Regions from separate parts of the Sphaerisporangium rubeum genome, predicted to be linked through region 2. Evidence: riboswitches for the same ligand, from Rfam matches in the RefSeq annotation. Region 2 holds a riboswitch; the other holds the start of a gene.
The links. A riboswitch is a leader RNA that binds a small molecule or an ion and turns the genes downstream of it on or off. The one in region 2 is predicted to bind cobalamin.

Region 1 (9,565 bases), 4.5 Mb from region 2:
GGCGAGCCCCGCGTCGAACGGCGCGGCGGAGAACAGGCCGGGGTAGGCGGCCATCCATCCGAGCAGGTCGCGCTGGCACCGGCCCGCCACCGCGCACACCGAACCGGCCTCCGTGGCGGAGGTCAGGACACGAGCCGTCATCAGACCGCCCCGGCGGCGGCCTGGCGCAGCCGCAGCCGTACCCGGCGCGCCGGTCGCAGCAGCGCGGTCGGCGCCGGTGTGTAGGGGCCCTCGCCGAGCAGCACGGGACGGTACCTGCTGAGCAGCGACGCGACGATGAGCGGCGCGTCCATCGTGAACAGGTGCCGGCCGAGGCACTGGTGCGCGCCGCCGCCGAACGGGAAGTAGCTGTAGCGGTGGCGCCGCTCGGCCCGGCCCGGCTCGAACCGCGTGGGGTCGAACTCCAGCGGCCGGTCCCAGAACTCCTCAAGACGATGCGTGACGTACGGGCTGATCAGCACCATCGACCCGGCGCGCACACGCGTGCCGCCGATGACGTCGTCGGCCACCGCCATGCGGGGGAACAGCCACCCCGCCGGGTACAGCCGCATCACCTCGCTCAGCACCATCATGGTGTAGCGAAGCTGCGGGACGTGCTCGGGCCTGGCCGGTCCGCTGCCGACGACGTCGGCGATCTCGTCGCACAACGCGTCCGCCACCTCGGGGTGCGCGTCGAGCACCGGCCACAGCCACGTCAGAGTGGTCGCGGTGGTCTCGGAGGCGGCGGCGTAGACGCTGACCAGGTCGTCGCGGACCCGCCGCTCGTCCACGCCGTCCACGCCGTCCGCCGCGTGCGCGCGGCACAGCGCGGACACCACGTCGTCGCCGTCCGCGCCGGTCCCGGCGGCCCTGCGCCGGATCACCGGCAGCACCACGTCGTCCACGGTGCGCACCGCGGCGAGGAACGCGCGGTCGCCGGGCACCCTGATGCCGTACGGCAGGAACGGCATCAGCAGGCGGAACGACACCGCCGCGTCGGCCGTGTGGTAGGCGGTGATGAGCCGCTCGCTGTCCTCGCGGGAGATGGCGTCGCCGAACAGCACGCGCACCACGCTCTGGTTGACGATGGCGGCCATCTCGCGCGCGGCGTCCACGGGCCGGCCGGTGCTCGCGTGCCGGTCGAGCTCGGCGACCCGCGTGTCGATGGTGGCGGCGATGGCGCCGGCCAGCGAGGTGACGTACTTGGCGGTGAAGACCTGCTGCAGGATCTTCCGGCTGCCGGCCCAGGTGTCGCCGTCACCGAGGATGCCGTCGCCGAGCAGGCGGTTCAGCGGACGCCAGAACATGCCTTCGCGCACGTAGTTGGTCCAGTTGCCCCGCAGCACGTGCTGCACGTGATCGGGGTGGGTCACCAGATAAGGACGGAACGGCCCGAGCCGCAGCCGGACGACGTCCCCACCCGCGGCCACACCCAACGACGCCAGGCTGTCGGCCGGTTCACGGGCCAGGCGTGGCATCGCTCGGGTGAGAGTGCCTCGTACGGCGTGCCGGATCCGCGGCACGCCACCAACGAACGGCATCGTGTTGTGTCTCCCACTTTCGTCCACCCGGTAAGACCACTGACGGTGACAGTGCTCCCTCGCGCACCGGGTGCCGCAAGAGCTTCAAAGAAGACAAAACGCTCTTACGGCTAAATACACGTGATGCGAGACCTATCACGATCACTGACGTCGATCAACCCCTAGTAGTCAGACTCGTATCAATGGGGCAATCGCCAAGAATGCGCACAAGTTCCTGCGCGGCCTGGTGAACCAGAGGGCCGGACCGTGCGTACGAACCGGGTGTACGACGGCGGGCCGCGCTCTCGTCACCTTACGTTTCCGCAGGCCGCCGCCGCCGAAAGCATCGTCGTGCCGTCGGGGACGACCCCGCGACGGCCCGCGCTCGGCATCACGGTATTACCAACAATCACGACATTTCGGGGAATGGAGCGCTGTGGAGCCGGTTTCTGTGGGCCTGGTCGGAGCGGGACCGTGGGCCGAGGCGGTACACGCACCCACATTGGCCAAAGGCCCGCACACCCGGCTCGCCGGGGTCTGGGCCCGCCGGCCGAGGTCCGCCGCCAGGCTCGGCGTCCCGGTCTACGAACGCGTCGAGGAGCTATTCGAGGTGTGCGAGGCGGTCGCCTTCTGCGTGCCACCCCACGTGCAGGCCGACCTCGCCGCGCGGGCCGCCAAGGCCGGCAAGGCGCTGCTGCTGGAGAAACCGCTGGCCGCCGACCTGGACGGCGCGCGCCGCCTCGCCGGCGCCATCGCCGAGGCCGGGGTGCCGAGCCAGATGGTGCTCACGTTCCGCTACTCACCGGCCACCCGCGCCTTCCTCGACCGGGTCCGCGCCATCGCGCCGTTCGGCGGCCACGCCGTCAACATCTCCGGCGCGCTGCACACCATCAAGTCGCCGTGGCGGCGCGAGCGCGGCGCCATCCTCGACCTCGGTCCTCACATGATCGACATGCTGGACGCCGCGCTCGGCCGCGTCGTGGCCGTCCGCGCGCACGGCCACCCCCTCGGCTGGACCGGCCTGCTGCTGGACCACGCGACCGGCGCGGTGAGCGAGGCGTCGCTGACCATGGCCGCCACCGTGGAGCGCGGCACCTCACGCGTCTCGGTCTACGGCCAGCACGGCAGCGAGACCCTGGACGGCGGCGACCTCGGCTACGACGTGTTCCCCGAGATGGCCGCCGACTTCGCCGCCACCGTACGCGAGCGGCGCCTGGACCACCCCCTGAACGCCGCGCACGGCCTCCACCTCCAGGAGGTGCTCGCCGCCGCCGAGGCCCAGCTCGTCTGACACGGGAAACCAGGCCGTTACCGGACCGGGCCTGGTGGATCCGCCGGGGATTGGTACGGTTCGGGTACGCGTGGCGCGCAGCGAAGTCCGGTGGAAGTCCGGCGCTGTCCCGCAACTGTGAGGCCCCCGAGGGCCGAGCCAGGTCGCCTGCACGCCGCGTGGACGCCGTCAACCCTCGTGGAAAAGGGTGATCCGTCACCCGGGTCCCTCTGCTCCGCGGCGATCAGGAGGAACCCTCGTGAGGCTGCTTCGCATGGCCGTGGCGGGCCTGGTGCTCGGACTGCCGGTGCTCGCCGGATGCGGGGCGAGCGACCCCGCCCCCGCCGCGTCGACCGCCGCTCCGGCCCCCGCTTCCCCCGCCGCCACGGCCGGCACGTTCCCGGTCACCGTCCAGGCCGGCAACGGCGCCGTCACCGTGGCGGCCCGGCCGTCCCGCGTCGTGTCGCTGTCGCCGAGCGCCACGGAGATGCTGTTCGCCGTCGGCGCCGGCCCGCAGGTCGTCGCGGTGGACGACCAGTCGACCTTCCCCGCCGAGGCGCCGAAGACCGACCTCTCCGGATACAAGCCCAACGCCGAGGCGATCATCGCGACCAAGCCCGACCTGGTGGTGCTCGCCAACGACACCGGCGGCATCGTCGCCGCGCTCGGCAAGGTCGGCGTGCCGGTGCTGCTCGAACCCGCCGCGGTGAAACTCGACGACAGCTACGACCAGATGACCGACCTCGGCGCCGCCACCGGCAACACCGCCAAGGCGCAGGAGGCCGTCACCGCGATGCGGCAGCGCATCGACACGCTCACCGCCGCCGCACCCAAGGACAAGAAGCTCACGTTCTACCACGAGCTCGACAGCACGCCGTACTCGGTGACGTCCACCACCTTCATCGGCCAGATCTACGGCCTGTTCGGCCTCGTCAACATCGCCGACGAGGCCCCCGACCCGGCCGGCGGCTACCCCAAGCTGTCCGGTGAGTTCGTGGTGAAGGCCGACCCCGACCTGGTCTTCCTCGCCGACACCAAGTGCTGCGGCCAGAACAAGGAGACCCTGGCCAAGCGGCCCGGCTGGGGTGGCCTGTCGGCCATCGCCAAGGACCAGGTCGTCCTGCTCGACGACGACATCGCGTCCCGCTGGGGACCGCGGGTGGCCGACCTCATCGAGACGGTCGGCGCGGCCGTCGCCAAGGCCGCGGCCTGAACCCGCGGCCCGCCTGGGTGCGGCCGGCCGGCTACCTCGCCGCGTCGGCCGCGCTGGTGGCGTGCCTGCTCGCCGGGCTCGTCGCCGGCGCGGCCGGCATCCCGGTCAAAGGGGTGCTGCTGGCGCTGCTCGACCGGCTGCCGCTGGTGTCGGCCGACCCCGGCCTGTCACCGGTGGAGTACGGCCTGCTGTTCCAGCTCCGGGTGCCGCGCGTGCTGCTCGCCGCGCTCGTCGGCGGCATGCTCGCCATGGCGGGGGCCGGGTACCAAGGGGTGTTCCGCAACCCGCTCGCCGACCCCTACCTGCTCGGCGCGGCGGCCGGGGCCGGGTTCACCGCCACCTTGATGATCGTGCTGGTCGACGTGGACGCGCTGGTGCCGCTCGCGGCGTTCGGCGGCGCGGCAGGCGGGGTGCTGCTCGCGTACGCGCTCGGCCGCACCGCCGGACGCGGCGGCGGCACGGCCACGCTGCTGCTCGCCGGGATCGCGGTCTCGTCGTTCCTGTCGGCGTTGCAGGCGTTCGCGCAGCAGATCAAGGTGGACCGGCTGCAACGCATCTACGCCTGGATCCTCGGCGGCATCGGCTCCGACTGGTCGCAGGTCCGCATGGTCCTGCCGTACGCCGCGGTGTCGGCCGCCGTGCTGCTCGCGCACGGCCGCGTGCTCGACGTGCTGTCCGTCGGCGACGACGAGGCCTCGGGACTCGGGGTGAACGCCGCACGGGCCCGCCTGGTGATCCTGTGCGCGGCGTCGCTGGCCACCGCGTCGGCCGTGGCCGTCGGCGGCCTCATCGGTTTCGTCGGCGTCGTCGTGCCGCACGCCGTGCGGCGCCTCGCCGGCGGCTCCTACCGCGTGGTGCTGCCGCTGTCCCTGCTGGCGGGAGCCGGGTTCCTCGTCCTCGCCGACCTGGTGGCCCGCACCGCGCTGGCCCCCGCCGAGCTGCCGATCGGCGTCGTCACCGCGTTCGTCGGCGCGCCGTTCTTCGTCGCCGTCCTGCGCGCCACCCGGACGGCCGACCCGTGACCGGCCGGAGCGGGGGAGTCGTCGTCACCGGCCTGTCCGCCGATCTGGACGGCCGGCCCGTGCTGTCCGGCGTCGGCCTCACCGCCGCGCCGGGGGAGTGGCTCGCCGTGATCGGCCCGAACGGCGCGGGGAAGACCACGCTGCTGCGCGCCATGAGCGGCCTGCTCGACGTGCGCGGCGACGTGCTCGTCGGCGGCACCGCCGTGCGCGGCCTGCCGGCCCGGCGGCGCGCCAGGCTCATGGCGTACGCGCCGCAGACCCCGCTGCTGCCGCCGGCCCTCACCGTGCGCGAGTACGCGCTGCTCGGCCGCACCCCCTACATCCCCTACCTCGGCAGGGAGAGCAGGCACGACCGGGACGTCACCTGGTCGGTCCTGGAACGCCTCGACCTCACCGGTCTCGCCACCCGGCCCCTCGGCCACCTGTCCGGCGGTGAACGTCAGCGTGTCGTCATCGCACGCGCGCTCGCGCAGCAGGCCCCGGTGCTCCTGCTCGACGAACCCACCACCGCGTTGGACCTCGGCCACCAGCAGCAGGTGCTCGAACTCCTCGACAGCCTGCGCCTGGCCGACGGCCTGACCGTCGTCACCACCCTGCACGACCTCGGCCTAGCGGCGCAGTACGCCGACACCCTCCTCCTGCTGGCCGACGGCCGTCCCGTCGCCGCGGGACCCCCCGGAGACGTGCTCACCGAACCCGTCCTGTCGCGGCACTTCGCCGCGCACGTCGCCGTCACCCCCGGCCGGGACGGCCGCCCCCAGGTCCACCTGGTGCGTCCCGGCGGCCGGTAGGATTCCCGGGCCCCGGCACGCGAGGAGAGCCGATGTTGTCGCTGAGTCACCGGCACGAGGACGGCGCGCGGCTGGCCTCGCTGCTGTGGCGGTTCGGCCCCGGCTGGCGCATGATCTCCTCGGCGGTCCTCGGCGGCGGCATCGGCCCCGGCGAGTGGGTGCTGAACGCGCAGGTCGACGCCGCCTACTCGCGCACCGACCCGGTGGAGCACCTGCGTCAGATGGCGCCGGCCGGTCCCGGTGTCGGCATGCTGACCGCGGCGTCCGTCGACCACCACACCCGTGCCGCCGACCACGGCGCCGAGGCCGTCGCCACCGTCGGCCTGCGCGTCCCCACCTGGGCCGCCGCGCCGGACGGCGCGCAGGACCCCGAGCCGCGTCCCCCGGCCCCTCGTCCCGGCACCGTCAACATCATCGTGGCCGTCCCCGTCGCGCTGAGCGACGCCGCGCTCGTCAACGCCGTCATGACCGTCACCGAGGCCAAGACCCAGGCCCTGCTCGACGCCGGCTACGCCTGCACCGGCACCGCCTCCGACGCCGTCTGCGTCGCCACCCCCGACCACGGCCCGGCCGAGCCGTTCGGCGGCCCGAGGTCGGTGTGGGGGGCCAGGATCGCGCGCGCCGTCCACCGTGCCGTCCTCGACGGCGCGCGCACCTGGGGCCGCTGGAACGCTAGGTGAAGGTCAGCGTGCCGAGCAGATGGTCGATGGCCGTGGCGTCGCACTTGGCCGGGGGACAGTAGAACGCGATCAGCGCCACCGGCTGGCCCTGGCCGCGGCCGACGATGTAGACCACCAGGTCGAGACGGCCCTGCTGAGCGGGGTCGTTGACGACGCCGGTGAGCTTGAACGCCGGACGGCCGCCGATGGTGGCGGTCGACGGCGCCGAGGCGAACTCGGCCGGCCCCGGCAGGACGAAGCTCAGGCTGCGGCGCAGCGACTCCGGCGAGTCGGACGTCGTGATGGTGTCGCTGACCCTGGCGAACACCCCGGTCGCCTGGCCGGGGGAACTCGCGAGGAGCTGGTTGACGGCCGACCAGTCCGAGGCGATGGGGACGGAGAACAACGCGTCGAACTGCTGCGCGGCCGGGGACACCACCACGTACTCGTCGGCGTGCGTGACCGCCGACCACGTCCCCGGGTACTCGAACGAGAACGGCGCGGCGGTCGTGCCGGGATACCGCTTGTCCGGGGCCGCCAGCGGGGACGTCCCCTGGCCGAACAGCAGCCAGGCGGCGACCGCCAGCGCCACGACGACCGCACCCGCGCCGGCGAGCACCCCGACCGGGGCCCCGCGCTTCTTGCGCGCCGGCTCCGCCCCGGGGTGCGTGAGCTGCGCGGGATCGCCGTGACCGTACCGCTCGTAACCGGGAGGCAGGGAGTGGCCGTCCTGGCCGGCCGGCAGGTACCCCCCCTGACCCGGCACGCTGTGACCGCCTGAGGCCGGCGGCGGGTACGACGAGGGGCCGGGGTGGTGGCCGTCCGGCGGGTTCCAGGAGGGACGGCCCTCCGGAGGTGTCCGCGCGGGCTGGTGCTCCACCGAGGGCCGCGGCACCGGGCCCTCGGCCGGCGGCCACGTGGTGCGGCCCCGCGGCGGGCTGTGCGCGTCGTCCTCGCCGCTGATCGCGTCGCGCAGCGCGGTCACGAACTCGCCGCAGGTGCCGAACCGCTCGCCGGGGGTCTTGGCGAGCGCGCGCGCCATGACGCGGTTCACCGCGTGCGGCAGGTCCTGCCGGTACGGCGTCAGCGGCGGCGGCTCGTGCGACACGTGCGCGTACAGCAGCGCCAGCTCGGTCTCCCGCTGGAACGGCGGCTGACCCGCCAGCGCCTCGTACACCACGCACGCGAACGCGTACAGGTCGCTGCGGCCGTCCACGGTGAGCCCGCGGATCTGCTCAGGCGCGACGTACCGCGGCGTCCCCATGAAATGACCGTGGCTGGTCAGCCCGGCCTCCGAGAACGTGCTCTTGGTCAGCCCGAAGTCGGTGAGGTAGATGTGCTCGGGGTCCCGCTCGGACCCCTCGGTCACCAGGATGTTCGCCGGTTTGACGTCGCGGTGCACCAGCCCGTTCTGGTGCGCCGCGTCCAGCGCCGAGGCGATCTGCGTGAACAGCCGGTACGCGCGGGCCACCGGCAGCGCGCCGGACGACTGGATCACGTCGCGCAGGTCGGACCCCTCGACGTACCGCATCGCGATGAACAGCAGGTCGTCGCGTTCCCCCGCCTCGTAGATCGGGATGATGTTGGGGTGGTCCACCGCCGCGACCAGCCGCGACTCCCGGACGAACCGGTCACGGAACCGGGGGTCCTGCGTGAGCTGCGGCGCGAGCACCTTGAGCGCGACGGCCCGGCCGAGCCTGCGGTCCCTGGCCCGGTACACCGTGGCCATGCCGCCTCGGCCGACCACGGCCTCCACGTCGTAGTCGCCGACCCGCGCGCCGGCCAGCGGCGGCATGGAGAACCCTTGCTCGCTCATCGCTCCACCGCGTGACCGCAGAACCCGCAGAACCGGTGCGCCTTGCCGAGCCGCATGCCGCACTGCGTGCAGAACTGCAGCTGACCGGACGGCCCCCCACCGGCGGACGCGTCACCGGACGCGCCTGCGGACGGCATGGGGGCACCGGCCGACCCTACCGCGGGCTGCGGCGCCGTCCCCGGCCCGTCGCCGTCACGAGAGTCGGCACCCGGCCTGCGGGCCCCCGCGACCCAGGTGTCGGCCGACCTGTCGGCCTCCGGCCCCGCGGCGCGGGCCCTCGGCCCCGACGTCTCGGGCCCGGACGGGGCCGGCCTCGTGTCCGGCGCGCCGGTGGCCGCCAGGGCCGGCGGCCCGGCGGGACGGGGGACCGGCGGGTGGGAACCCCCGCCGGCGGCGGGGAACTCGATGGTGCCGTGCGGCGGCCGGGTCGCGGCGGTGCTCACCGGTTCGAGCGGCGGCTGCGCCGTGGCGGCGCGGCGGCGCCTGCGGACGGTGAGAGGGACGGCGATCGCCACGATGACGGCGGCGAGGACCACCCCGGCCGCGCCGAGCGCCAACGGGGACCAGGTGACGCGGTCGGGTGCCGGGACACCGGCGGCCGCGGTGGATGTACGGGACGCCGACGGCGCGGCGCCGCGGTTGGCGCGCGCGAACCGCAGGTGGTCCTGCGCGACCGCGTGGTCGGGTCGCAGGCGCAGCACCTGCTCCAGCACCGGCACCGAGTTGGCGTAGAACTTGTTGTGGTAGGGGGCCAGGGCCGTCTCGTACACCACGTCCACCGGACCCCGGCGGGGGGTGACGCCGGCGGCGACCAGGGCCGTGCGGATGTCCTCCACGGGGGTCAGGGTCTGCGCCGTGCCGCCGCCACCGGCGAGCATGCCGATGACCTCGCTCTTGCCGTCGTCGATCACGGCGGCCCCCTGGCCGTCGTCGTCCAGGAAGTCGTCGAGCTTGCCGCGCTCGGCGGCCTTGAACGTGCGGCCCCCCGGCGGGTCGAGGTGCGCCGTCACGACCTTCGGCGGCGTCTTGGCGTTCGGCCGGACCGGCGTGCCGATCGCGTCCACCGACTCGATGCCGCTGCCGAGCGACGCGCCGAGCGGGACCGTCGGCAGGGTGGAGTCCTCGCCGCCTTTGGCCATCTTGAGCACGGCCGGAGCCCCGGCGGACGCGCCGGTGTGCAGCAGGTCGGCCGGGTAGCCCTCGGGGGCCGGCGGGTCGGCGAACGGGAACACGGTGACCTTGGTGGCGGCCGTGATGATGCAGGTGGAGTTGGCCCCCTGCGGCGGGTAGCAGGC
Region 2 (9,565 bases):
CGAGGTCACAGCTGGGACACCCAGTAGGGGGTCACGTCCATCCAGCCGTTGCCGCGCGCGCCGTTCAGCCGGCCGCCGGCCGTGGTGGACAGGGTGTACCAGGAGTCCACGTAGTCGGGGTCGTCGGTCCACCAGGAGGTGGGGATGGCGGAGAGGATCGCGTTGACCAGCGGGACGTAGACGCCGCCGTCGGCGATGGTCAGCAGCGCCGTGGCGATGGCCTGCGCGAGGGCCTGGTAGTTGGTGTCGCCGTCGTCCTCCATCATCACGACGTCGGCCAGGTTGTACTTGTAGCCGTTGAAGTGGACGAGGAGCTGGTTCGGGTAGTACGTCGTCTGGTCGTTGTCGAGGTACGGCATCTGCACGATGCTCACGGTCGCCTTGCCGTCCAGGCCGAAGCCGCCGACGACGCTGTAGATCTCGGCGTCCCCCTTGATCCACGGCTCCTGGTCGTCCGACAGGCGGACCGCGGTGACCTTGGTGGCCCAGTACCCGGTGTTGGCCTGGCGGGCCGCGAGCGGCCTCGCCTCGGTCAGGCCGCGCGCGGACAGCGTCCTGCGCATGAGGTCGATCCCCATCGGCAGCGCCTTGGCCACGTCGACCTCGACCACCAGCACCGGCCGCGCGGGGGCCTTGGCCGGGTCGAGGGCCACCTGACCGCCGAGCGGGTCGTAGGCGGTGATCGAGGTGACCTCGTCGTCGGTGGGGGCCGCCGCGACGAGTGGCACCTCGCCACGGGAGAGGCCGGCCCGCATCGCGTCGGTGGCGAGGCGCAGCCGCAGGAGCGATCCGCCGTCCGCGGGGAGGCCCTTGGCGGCGAGCACGGCCTGGTTGGCCGTGCGGACGGCGCCGGCGAGGCCGGTGCCCGCGCTGAGCGTCAGCAGGTCGGCGGCCCGCGAGACAGTGGCCCGCGAGACAGTGGCGGCCACGGCGCGGTCACGGAACCCGCGGTCGGCCAGTGCCGCGGCGACCCGCGCGGCGAGGCGGCCGGTGACGGCGGACACACCGTCCGCGGCCGGTGCCGGGTCGGGGGGAGCGGCCAGTGCGGTTCCGCTGAACAGCGCCAGCGCGGCCACCGTGACGACGGCGGCCCTGAGGACTCGGATCACGAGTCTTCTCCTTCGGTCAGGGTCCCGGCCAGGAAGGGGTGTCCTGACCGGAGCGGCGAGACAAATGGAGAGTGACAAGCCCCGGCCGTTCGTGACATATGGAGACCTGACGACGGCCCATCCGTCTTTTAGCGGCTTTACGCAGTCGCAACTGCCGCAGTCAGTGGCACGGCGAGGACCGTACCGCGCCTCCGCCGCACCGAGAAGGTCTTCTGCCTGTTCGCGGCCTTGTTTTGAGGAAAGCGCGAAGAACAGAGGGCTCCGCCTGGAGAGCGGACGAGCCCGCGGGGGTCCTCGGATGACGGTGGCCAGGGGTGACGAGGTGGGTGCGGATCGCAGTCCGGTCGGGAAGCCGGTCTGACCGCAGACGTCGGATTTCCCCCAGGTTTCGTCAGATCAGGCGAAACTTCTGTTCAGACGGAGCTGGAAAGGTTAACCTCGCGAGAAAAGTGAGGCGGACAGCGGAGGTGCCTGTGAGGCGCGTAGTGACCCGTCTGCTGGCCGTTGTCGTGTCAGCCCTGGTCGCGATGGGTTTGAGCGTCTTCGTCCTCGGGGCTCCGGCGGCGTACGCGCACGGCCGTCTCGTCGTCTCCACACCGGCGGAAGGCAGCAAGCTCGACGAGCCGGTCGAGTCGCTGTCACTGGCCTTCACCGAGAAGCCCGCGTCGTTCGCGTACTTCACCGTGACGGCGCCGAACGGCCAGCGGGTCGACCAGCGCTGGTGGCACTCCGAGCCGTTCCCCCTCGACGAGCCGGTGCGCGAGCTGAACCTCGTGAACGGGGTGTGGGAACCGCAGTTCTACCACACCGGGTTCCCCGTGACCGTCCCCGTGAGCCACTGGCCGGGGAAGGGCACCTACGTGGCCCGGTACAAGACCGTGGCCTCCGACGGCGAGAAGGTCGAAGGCGAACTCCGCTTCACCTACACCGGCCGCGTCACCGCGGCGCCACCCGGCTGGCAGCCCCCCGCCGACGAACCGCTGCCGGAACTGCTCGCCGCCATCGAGCAGGGTCCGTCCAGCGCGGCGCCGCAGGCCACCTCACAGCAGGCGCAGCCGCAGCAGGCCCCGTCGCAGCAGCCGCAGACGCAGCAGCCGCAGAGGAGCCCCGTGTCGCAGGACGGCGACGGCGTCTCGGTCTGGCTCGTGCCGGTCCTGCTGGTCGCCGGGGCCGGCGTCCTGATCGCCTGGCCCGCGCTCCGCCGTCCCCGTGCCGCCTCTCGTGTCCCCGGGCCCCGGGGACGCCGTCCCGGTCCCACCTCTCGTTCCCCCGGGTCGAAGGGCCGCCGTCCGGCGAGCGCCTCCGCGGCGCGCAAACGCCGGCAGTAGTACCGACCCCGTTCCTGGAGCCCCCATGAATCACCCCCGGCGGTCCGCCGCCGCGACCCTGGCGATGCTCGCCCTCACCCTGCTTCTGGCCGTGACGGCGTGCGGCGGCGGCACGCCGGCCCCGGCCGCCACCGGGCCGGTGAAGGAGATGGTGATCACCATCGCCGGCGGCGCCGTGTCCCCGCCGTTCACGCGGGTCGAGGTGACGCGCGGCCAGGCCATGAGGATCACCGTGACGAGCGACGTCGCCGACCAGGCGCATGTCCACGGTTTCGACAAGAGGCTGGACCTCACGCCGGGGGTCGCCGGCACCATCGAGTTCGTGGCCGACGCGCCGGGGATCTACGAGGTCGAGGTCCACAAGCAGGAGCTCCCGTTGTTCCAGCTCCTCGTCCGGTGACCGGGGTGCTGCTCGCGCACGGCGTCGGAGAACGCCAGGACCTTCCCATCCCCTTCGGTCTCGCGCTGACCGGCGCGCTGGTCGCGCTGGTGGTGTCGTTCGCCGCGCTCGGCCTGCTGTGGCGCGAGCCCCGGCTCGGCGGCGAGGCGGCCGACCCGCGGCCCCTGCCGTCCTGGCTGCGGCGCGCCGCGGACTCCCCCGCCTGGCCCTGGGTGTGGCGGCTCGTGGGCCTCGCCGCGACCGTCTACTTCCTGATCGGCTTCGCCGGGCCGCATACCGCGGAGAACCCCACGGCCGGGGTGGTGTACGTCCTGTTCTGGGTCGGCCTGCTGCCGCTGTCGCTGGTGTTCGGCCCGGTGTGGCGGGCCCTGAACCCGCTGCGCACCGTGCACCTGCTGGTGTGCCTGGCCCTGCGGCGCGACCCGCTGCGCGGCCCGCGTGAGCTCCCCGCCGGGCTCGGCTACTGGCCGGCCGCCGCCGGGTTGTTCGCCTTCGTCTGGCTGGAGCTGGTGGCGCCGCAGCGCGCGACCCTTCCCGTGCTCGGCGTGTGGCTCGGCGTGTACGCGCTCGCCATGCTCGCCGGCGCGGCCGTGTACGGATCGCGATGGTTCGACCGCGGTGACGCGTTCGAGGCCTACAGCGCCGTCGCGGGCCGGCTGGCTCTGGTGGCGCGGCGCGAGGACGGGACACTCGTCTGGCGGCATCCGCTCGACGGCATCGCGGGCCTGCGACCGGCCCCCGGCCTCGTGGCGTTCGTCGTGGTGCTGCTCGGGTCCACGATGTACGACAGCCTGTCCAACGCACCGGTGTGGGTCCGCGTGCTGCAGAACGGCATCGTCCCCGCGCCGGTGGCCGGCACGGCGGGCCTGATGCTGGTGATCGCCTTCGTGCTCGCCGCGTACCTCGCCACGACCGGCCTCGCCGCGAGACGCACCGGCCGGTCCGCGCGCGAACTCGCCGGTGAACTGGCGCACTCGATCGTCCCGATCGCCGTCGGCTACCTCGTGGCGCACTACTTCACCCTGTTCGTCCTGGAAGGACAGCGCACCCTGGCCCTGCTGTCCGACCCGCTCGGCACCGGAGCGAACTGGCTCGGCACCGGCGGGTGGAAGGTCCAGGCGTTCGGGACGTCACCGGCGGGGACGGCCATGCTCCAGGTGACGGTGATCGTCATCGGCCACGTCCTCGGCACCGTGCTCGCGCACGACCGCGCGCTCCGCCTGTTCGACCGCAGGACCGCGGTCGCGGGCCAGGTCCCGCTGCTGGTGCTGATGCTGCTGTACACCGCCTTGGGCCTGTTCCTGCTGTTCGCCACCTGACCGTCGCCGCGGCGGCACCCCTCCAGGCGCCGCCGCGGGGCCTTTCAGAAGTCGGCGTCGAAGGAGACGCTTCCGGTGACGGCGACCTGGTAGGACGACACCCGGCGCTCGAAGAAGTTGGACAGCTCCTGCACGTCCTGCAGCTCCATGAACGTGAAGGGGTTGCGCGACCCGTACAGCGGGGGAATGCCGAGCTGGGCCAGGCGGCGGTCGGCGACGTGCTCCAGGTAGGCGCGCATGCCGGCCAGGGACAGGCCGGGGACGCCGTGGCCGAGCAGGTCCTCGGCGAACTGCGCCTCGCAGTCCACGGCCTCGGCCAGCATGCGCCGCACGTCGGCCTTGAGGTCGTCGTCGAACAGGTCCGGTTCCTCGGCGCGTGCCACGTCGATGACGTCGAAGGCGAAGGCCATGTGCATGGACTCGTCGCGGAAGACCCAGTTGGTGCCGGAGGCGAGGCCGTTGAGCAGGCCCCGCGAACGCAGGAAGTACACGTACGCGAAGGCGCCGTAGAAGAACAGGCCCTCGATGCAGGCGGCGAAACAGATGAGGTTCAGCAGGAACGCGCGCCGGTCCTGCTTGGTGGACAGGGTCCGCAGGCCGGCCAGGGAGTCGATCCAGCGGAAACAGAACTCGGCCTTGCGCCGGATGGACGGGATGTTCTCCACCGCGGCGAACGCCTCGGCGCGTTCGGTCTCGTCGGGGACGTAGGTGTCGAGCAGGTTCAGGTAGAACTGGACGTGCACGGCCTCCTCGAAGAGCTGGCGCGACAGGTACAGCCGGGCCTCCGGCGCGTTGACGTGCTGGTACAGGTTGAGCACCAGGTTGTTGGCGACGATGGTGTCGCCGGTGGCGAAGAACGCCACGAGGCGGCCGACCAGGTGCCGTTCCGCCGGGGACAGCCGGTCGAGGTCGGCGAGGTCGGAGTGCAGGTCCACCTCCTCCACGGTCCAGGTGTTCTTGATCGCGTCGCGGAAGCGGTCGAAGAACAGTGGGTAGCGCATGGGCCGCAGCGTGAGGTTCATGCCGGGGTCGAGCAGCATCGGGGTCTCCTGTGTCGCGGTCACTGGCACGCCTCGCAGGACTCGGGGTTCTCCAGCGAGCACGCGACGGTCTCCTCGGCGATCGGCACGGTGGCCTGCTGGATGCGGGTGGCGGGCCGGGACCGCAGGTAGTAGGTGGTCTTCAGGCCCGACTTCCAGGCGTACAGGTACATCGAGGACAGCTTGTCGATGGTGGGGGAGGCCAGGAACAGGTTGAGCGACTGGCTCTGGTCGATGTACGGCGCGCGGGCCGCCGCCATGTCGATCAGAGCGCGCTGCGGCAGTTCCCACGCCGTGCGGAACAGGTGCCGCACCTCGGCCGGCAACCCGGTGACGTCCCGCACCGAGCCCTCGGCCCGCCGGATCGCGGCCCGCACCCGCTCGGTCCACAGCCCTCTGGATTTCAGCTCGGCCACCAGCGCGTTGTTGATCTGCAGGAATTCGCCGCTGAGGGTCTCGCGCTTGAACAGGTTGGACACCTGCGGCTCGACGCACTCGTGGCAGCCGGCGATGGAGGCGATGGTCGCGGTCGGCGCGATCGCCACCAGCAGGCTGTTGCGCAGCCCGTGCTCGGCGATCTTGGCCCGTACCTCGTCCCAGCGCGGGGACGGCGGCAGGCTCCACAGGTCCGGCTGGAGTCGTCCCCTGGCGGCCCAGGTCTGCCGGTACGCCGGATGCGGGCCGAAGCGCGCCGCGAGGTCCGCGGAGGTGTCCAGCGCGGCCAGGTAGATCTCCTCGGCGATCCGGGTGGACAGCTCCTTGGCCTCGGCGGAGTCGAACGGCAGGCGCAGCGCGAAGAACACGTCCTGCAACCCCATGACGCCGAGCCCCACCGGCCGCCAGCGCGGGTTGCTCGCCGCGGCCTCCTCGCTGGGGTAGTAGTTGACGTCGATCACACGGTCCAGGAACGTGACGGCGGTGCGCACCGTCGCGCGCAGCCGGTCCCAGTCCATGCCGCCGGCGCCGAGGTGGGCCGCCAGGTTGACCGAGCCGAGGTTGCACACCGCGGTCTCGGTGTCGCTCGACACCTCGATGATCTCGGTGCACAGGTTCGACAGGTGCACCACGTTGCCGGGCTCTGCGGCCTGGTTGCACAGCCGGTTCGCGGTGTCCTTGAACGTCATCCAGCCGTTGCCGGTCTGCGCCAGCGTGCGCATCATCTTGGCGTACAGGTCGCGGGCCGCCACCTGCCGCACGTACCGTCCCGCGGCCTCCGCCTCACGGTACGCGGCGTCGAACTCGTCACCCCACAGGTCGGGAAGCTCCGGCACCTCGTCGGGGTCGAACAGCGACCACACGCCGCCGGCCTCCACGCGGCGCATGAACTCGTCAGGCACCCAGTTGGCGAGGTTCAGGTTGTGCGTACGGCGCGCGTGCTCGCCGGTGTTGTCCCGCAGTTCGAGGAACTCCTCGACGTCCGGGTGCCACGGCTCCAGGTAGACGCACGCGGCGCCTTTGCGGCGTCCCCCCTGGTTGACGGCCGCCACCGAGGCGTCCAGTGTGCGCAGCCACGGCACGATGCCGTTGGACCGGCCGTTGGTGCCGCGGATCAGCGCGCCGCGCGACCGCACCCGCGACCACGAGATCCCGATGCCGCCGGCGAACTTCGACAGGTGCGCCACCTGCGTGTAGCGGCTGTAGATCGAGCCGAGGTCGTCACGCGGCGAGTCGACCAGGTAGCACGAGGACATCTGGGTGTGCCGGGTGCCGGAGTTGAACAGCGTCGGCGAACTCGGCAGGTACGCCAGCGACGACATCAGCCGGTAGAACCCGATCGCCTCGGCCGGCGACCCGGCCAGCCCGCACGCCACCCGCAGCAGCCAGTACTGCGGCGTCTCGACCACCAGCCGCGTCACCGGGTGCCGCAGCAGGTACCTGTCGTGCACCGTCCGCAGCCCGAAGTACTCGAACCGCAGGTCGGCCGCGGTGTCCACCGCGCCGTCCAGCTCCGCCGCGTGCGCCGCGACGAACCGCGCCGTCGGGTCGCCGACGAGCCCCAGCCGGTGGCCGAGACCGATCGCCTCGCTGAACGACCGCGGCCCCTGGCCGCGCACCTCGTCGCCGATCCGCGCCGCCAGCAGCCGCGCGGCCAGCCGCGAGTACTGAGGCTCCTCGCCGGTCAGCTCCGCGGCCGTCTGGATCGTCAGCAGTTCCACCTCGCCGGCGCTCGCGCCGTCGTGCAGCCCGGCGGCCGTCCTCGCCGCCACCCGGCGCGGGTCGACGTCCGGCAGGCCGTCCGTCCACCGCTCCACGGCCCGCAGGACCGCGTCGTGCGCCGTCAACTCTTGCTCGGTGACCGTCACCGTTCTCTCCTCGCGAACTCGGCCGACGTGGCCGGGCACGCGCGAGGAGGCGCCGCCGGGGAACCCTCCCCCGTGCCGGAGCCGCGGGCCGTCCCGCGCGACCCCGGACCTGCCGCGCGCCGATGAGCGGCACGCGGCGCGACCGGCAGGTCTTCGGACTCGCGGGCACCTTGCTCGTTCCTACTGGCCGTCGCTTCCCGGGCCCGGAGGCCCAGTGCGTGGTGACGGCGGTCGTTCCCACTCACCGCTGCGGGGCAGTCCCGGACTTCCACCGGGTTCCCTCTTGCCCCGGCCCTCCTTGACGGACGGCCGGACCGGACGCACGGAAACCATATATAGGCGCCTCGGACTTGTCACGTCCAACATGTAGTGGCGGGGTGCGGCAGGGGTCAGGTCACAGGTCGCGGCGTGCGAAGGCCATGGCGGCGAGGCAGAACACCAGCGCGATCCACAGGACGGTCCACGTCAGGTAGGCGGCGGTGAGCGGCGCCACGCTCAGGAAGGGGAACCCGCCGCGCACGGCGGGGCCGCCGAACCGCGCGAGAGCCGCCGGGTCCTGGAAGGCGTGCATGGCGCCGCGCCACAGGCCGTCGGTCGGCAGCAGGATCCGGGAGACGGTGCCGACCCGCGCCACCCCTTCGTTGCTCATCGCCTGGCCGAGGCCGCCGATCACCCCGGCGATCCACGTGGCGCCGAACAGGCCGACGGCCACGATCCCCGACGCCATCGGCGAGATCACGGTGGACAGCAGCAACGCCAGGGTGAGCAGCACGGTCGTCTGCGTCACCAGGAGCGCGAGACCGGTCGCGGCCTGCGGGGGCCAGTAGCCGAGGGTGGCCCACATGATGAGGAACTCGGCGAGTCCCGCCGCCACCACGAAGGCGGCGCCGAAGGCCACGAGACCGAGCCACTTGCCGAGGAGCACCGCGGGCCGGCGGATCGGCCGCGCCAGGATCGACAGCGCCGTACCCGACTCGATCTCGCCTGCCATGGTGGGGCCGGACAGGAACGCGGTGCCGAGCGCCGCGATCAGGCTGAAGCCGAACATCACCAGGTTGAGCACCTGAGCGGCCACCAGCCTGGCCTCCCCTGTGGTGAGCGCCGCGAGCTCGACGGCCAGCCGGGAGAGCCCCCAGGCGCTGAGCCCGAGCAGCGCGGCCGTCATGGCGGCGACCGCCAGCAGCACACGGCGGCGCGAGGCCTCCTTGAGCGTGAGCACGGCGACGGTCGCCACGGTCCTTCCGGTCATGCGCGGTCACCACTCCGGTCGGCGGTCTGGTCGGATGTCCGGTCCGAAGTCCGGCCGAAAGTCCGGCGGGTGCTTCGGCCGGCACTCTGGCCGGAAGCCCTGTCGGCGGTCTGGCCGGTGCTCTGGCCGGTGGTCTGGCCGGTGCTCTGGCCGGTGCTCTGGCCGGTGCTGTGGTCGGTGCGGAGGATGTCGAGCAGGCGTTCCTCAAGGGTGACGCGGCCCGGTTCGACCGCGTGGACACGGACGCCGAGTGCGACGAGGCCGGCCACGAGGTCCGGTACGGCCGAGTCGTCCTCGCCGGGAGGCAGCGTGACGGTGTAGCGGTCCCCCTCGGCGGTGAGGCGGCCGGCGGCGGCGAGCCGGGCCTGCGCCTCGGGGCCGACGCCGTCGAGCCGCAGCCGCAGTTCGCGGCGGCCGAGCAGCTCGGCGAGGCTTCCCGACGCGGCGACCCGGCCCTTGTCGAGGATGACGACCCGGTCGCAGACCCGTTCGACCTCACCGATGAGGTGCGAGTTGAGCAGGACCGCGACCCCGCGCTCCTTGAGCGAGAGCACGAGGTCACGGACGTCGGCGCGGCCGAGGGGGTCCAGCGCGCTGGTCGGCTCGTCCAGCACGACCAGCTCGGGCCGGGCCACGAGCGCGACGGCGAGCCCGAGGCGCTGCTGCATCCCCTTGGAGAACCCCCCGACCCGGTCACGCGCGCGGTCGGCGAGCCCCACGGCGGCGAGGCACTCGCGCCGCTCGCTCTCCGGCACCGAGGCGCCGGAGAGCCGGACATGCAGGGCCAGCACCTCGGCGGGACTGAGCCACGGCTGGT

Region 1: linked by a shared signal. The riboswitch ahead of BJ992_RS20900 (helical backbone metal receptor) and the one ahead of BJ992_RS01575 (ribonucleoside-diphosphate reductase subunit alpha) in region 2 are both predicted to bind cobalamin.

What each region holds. Positions count from the first base shown of each region.
Region 1 covers NZ_JACHIU010000001.1:4,852,634-4,862,198, reverse strand. Annotated here, with positions in the region: gene BJ992_RS33065 (terpene synthase family protein) at 1-141, opposite strand, end outside; gene BJ992_RS20910 (cytochrome P450) at 141-1,520, opposite strand; gene BJ992_RS20905 (Gfo/Idh/MocA family oxidoreductase) at 1,936-2,790, shown strand; adenosylcobalamin (AdoCbl) riboswitch at 2,845-2,985, shown strand; gene BJ992_RS20900 (helical backbone metal receptor) at 3,029-3,982, shown strand; gene BJ992_RS20895 (FecCD family ABC transporter permease) at 4,000-5,004, shown strand; gene BJ992_RS20890 (ATP-binding cassette domain-containing protein) at 5,001-5,795, shown strand; gene BJ992_RS20885 (adenosylcobinamide amidohydrolase) at 5,828-6,475, shown strand; gene BJ992_RS20880 (serine/threonine-protein kinase) at 6,468-8,270, opposite strand; gene BJ992_RS20875 (zinc ribbon domain-containing protein) at 8,267-9,565, opposite strand, start outside.
Region 2 covers NZ_JACHIU010000001.1:379,027-388,591, reverse strand. Annotated here, with positions in the region: gene BJ992_RS01600 (DUF3103 family protein) at 6-1,109, opposite strand; gene BJ992_RS01595 (copper resistance protein CopC) at 1,583-2,437, shown strand; gene BJ992_RS01590 (cupredoxin domain-containing protein) at 2,463-2,837, shown strand; gene BJ992_RS01585 (hypothetical protein) at 2,834-4,156, shown strand; gene BJ992_RS01580 (ribonucleotide-diphosphate reductase subunit beta) at 4,201-5,220, opposite strand; gene BJ992_RS01575 (ribonucleoside-diphosphate reductase subunit alpha) at 5,217-7,499, opposite strand; cobalamin riboswitch at 7,627-7,833, opposite strand; gene BJ992_RS01570 (ABC transporter permease subunit) at 7,894-8,748, opposite strand; gene BJ992_RS01565 (ABC transporter ATP-binding protein) at 8,745-9,565, opposite strand, start outside.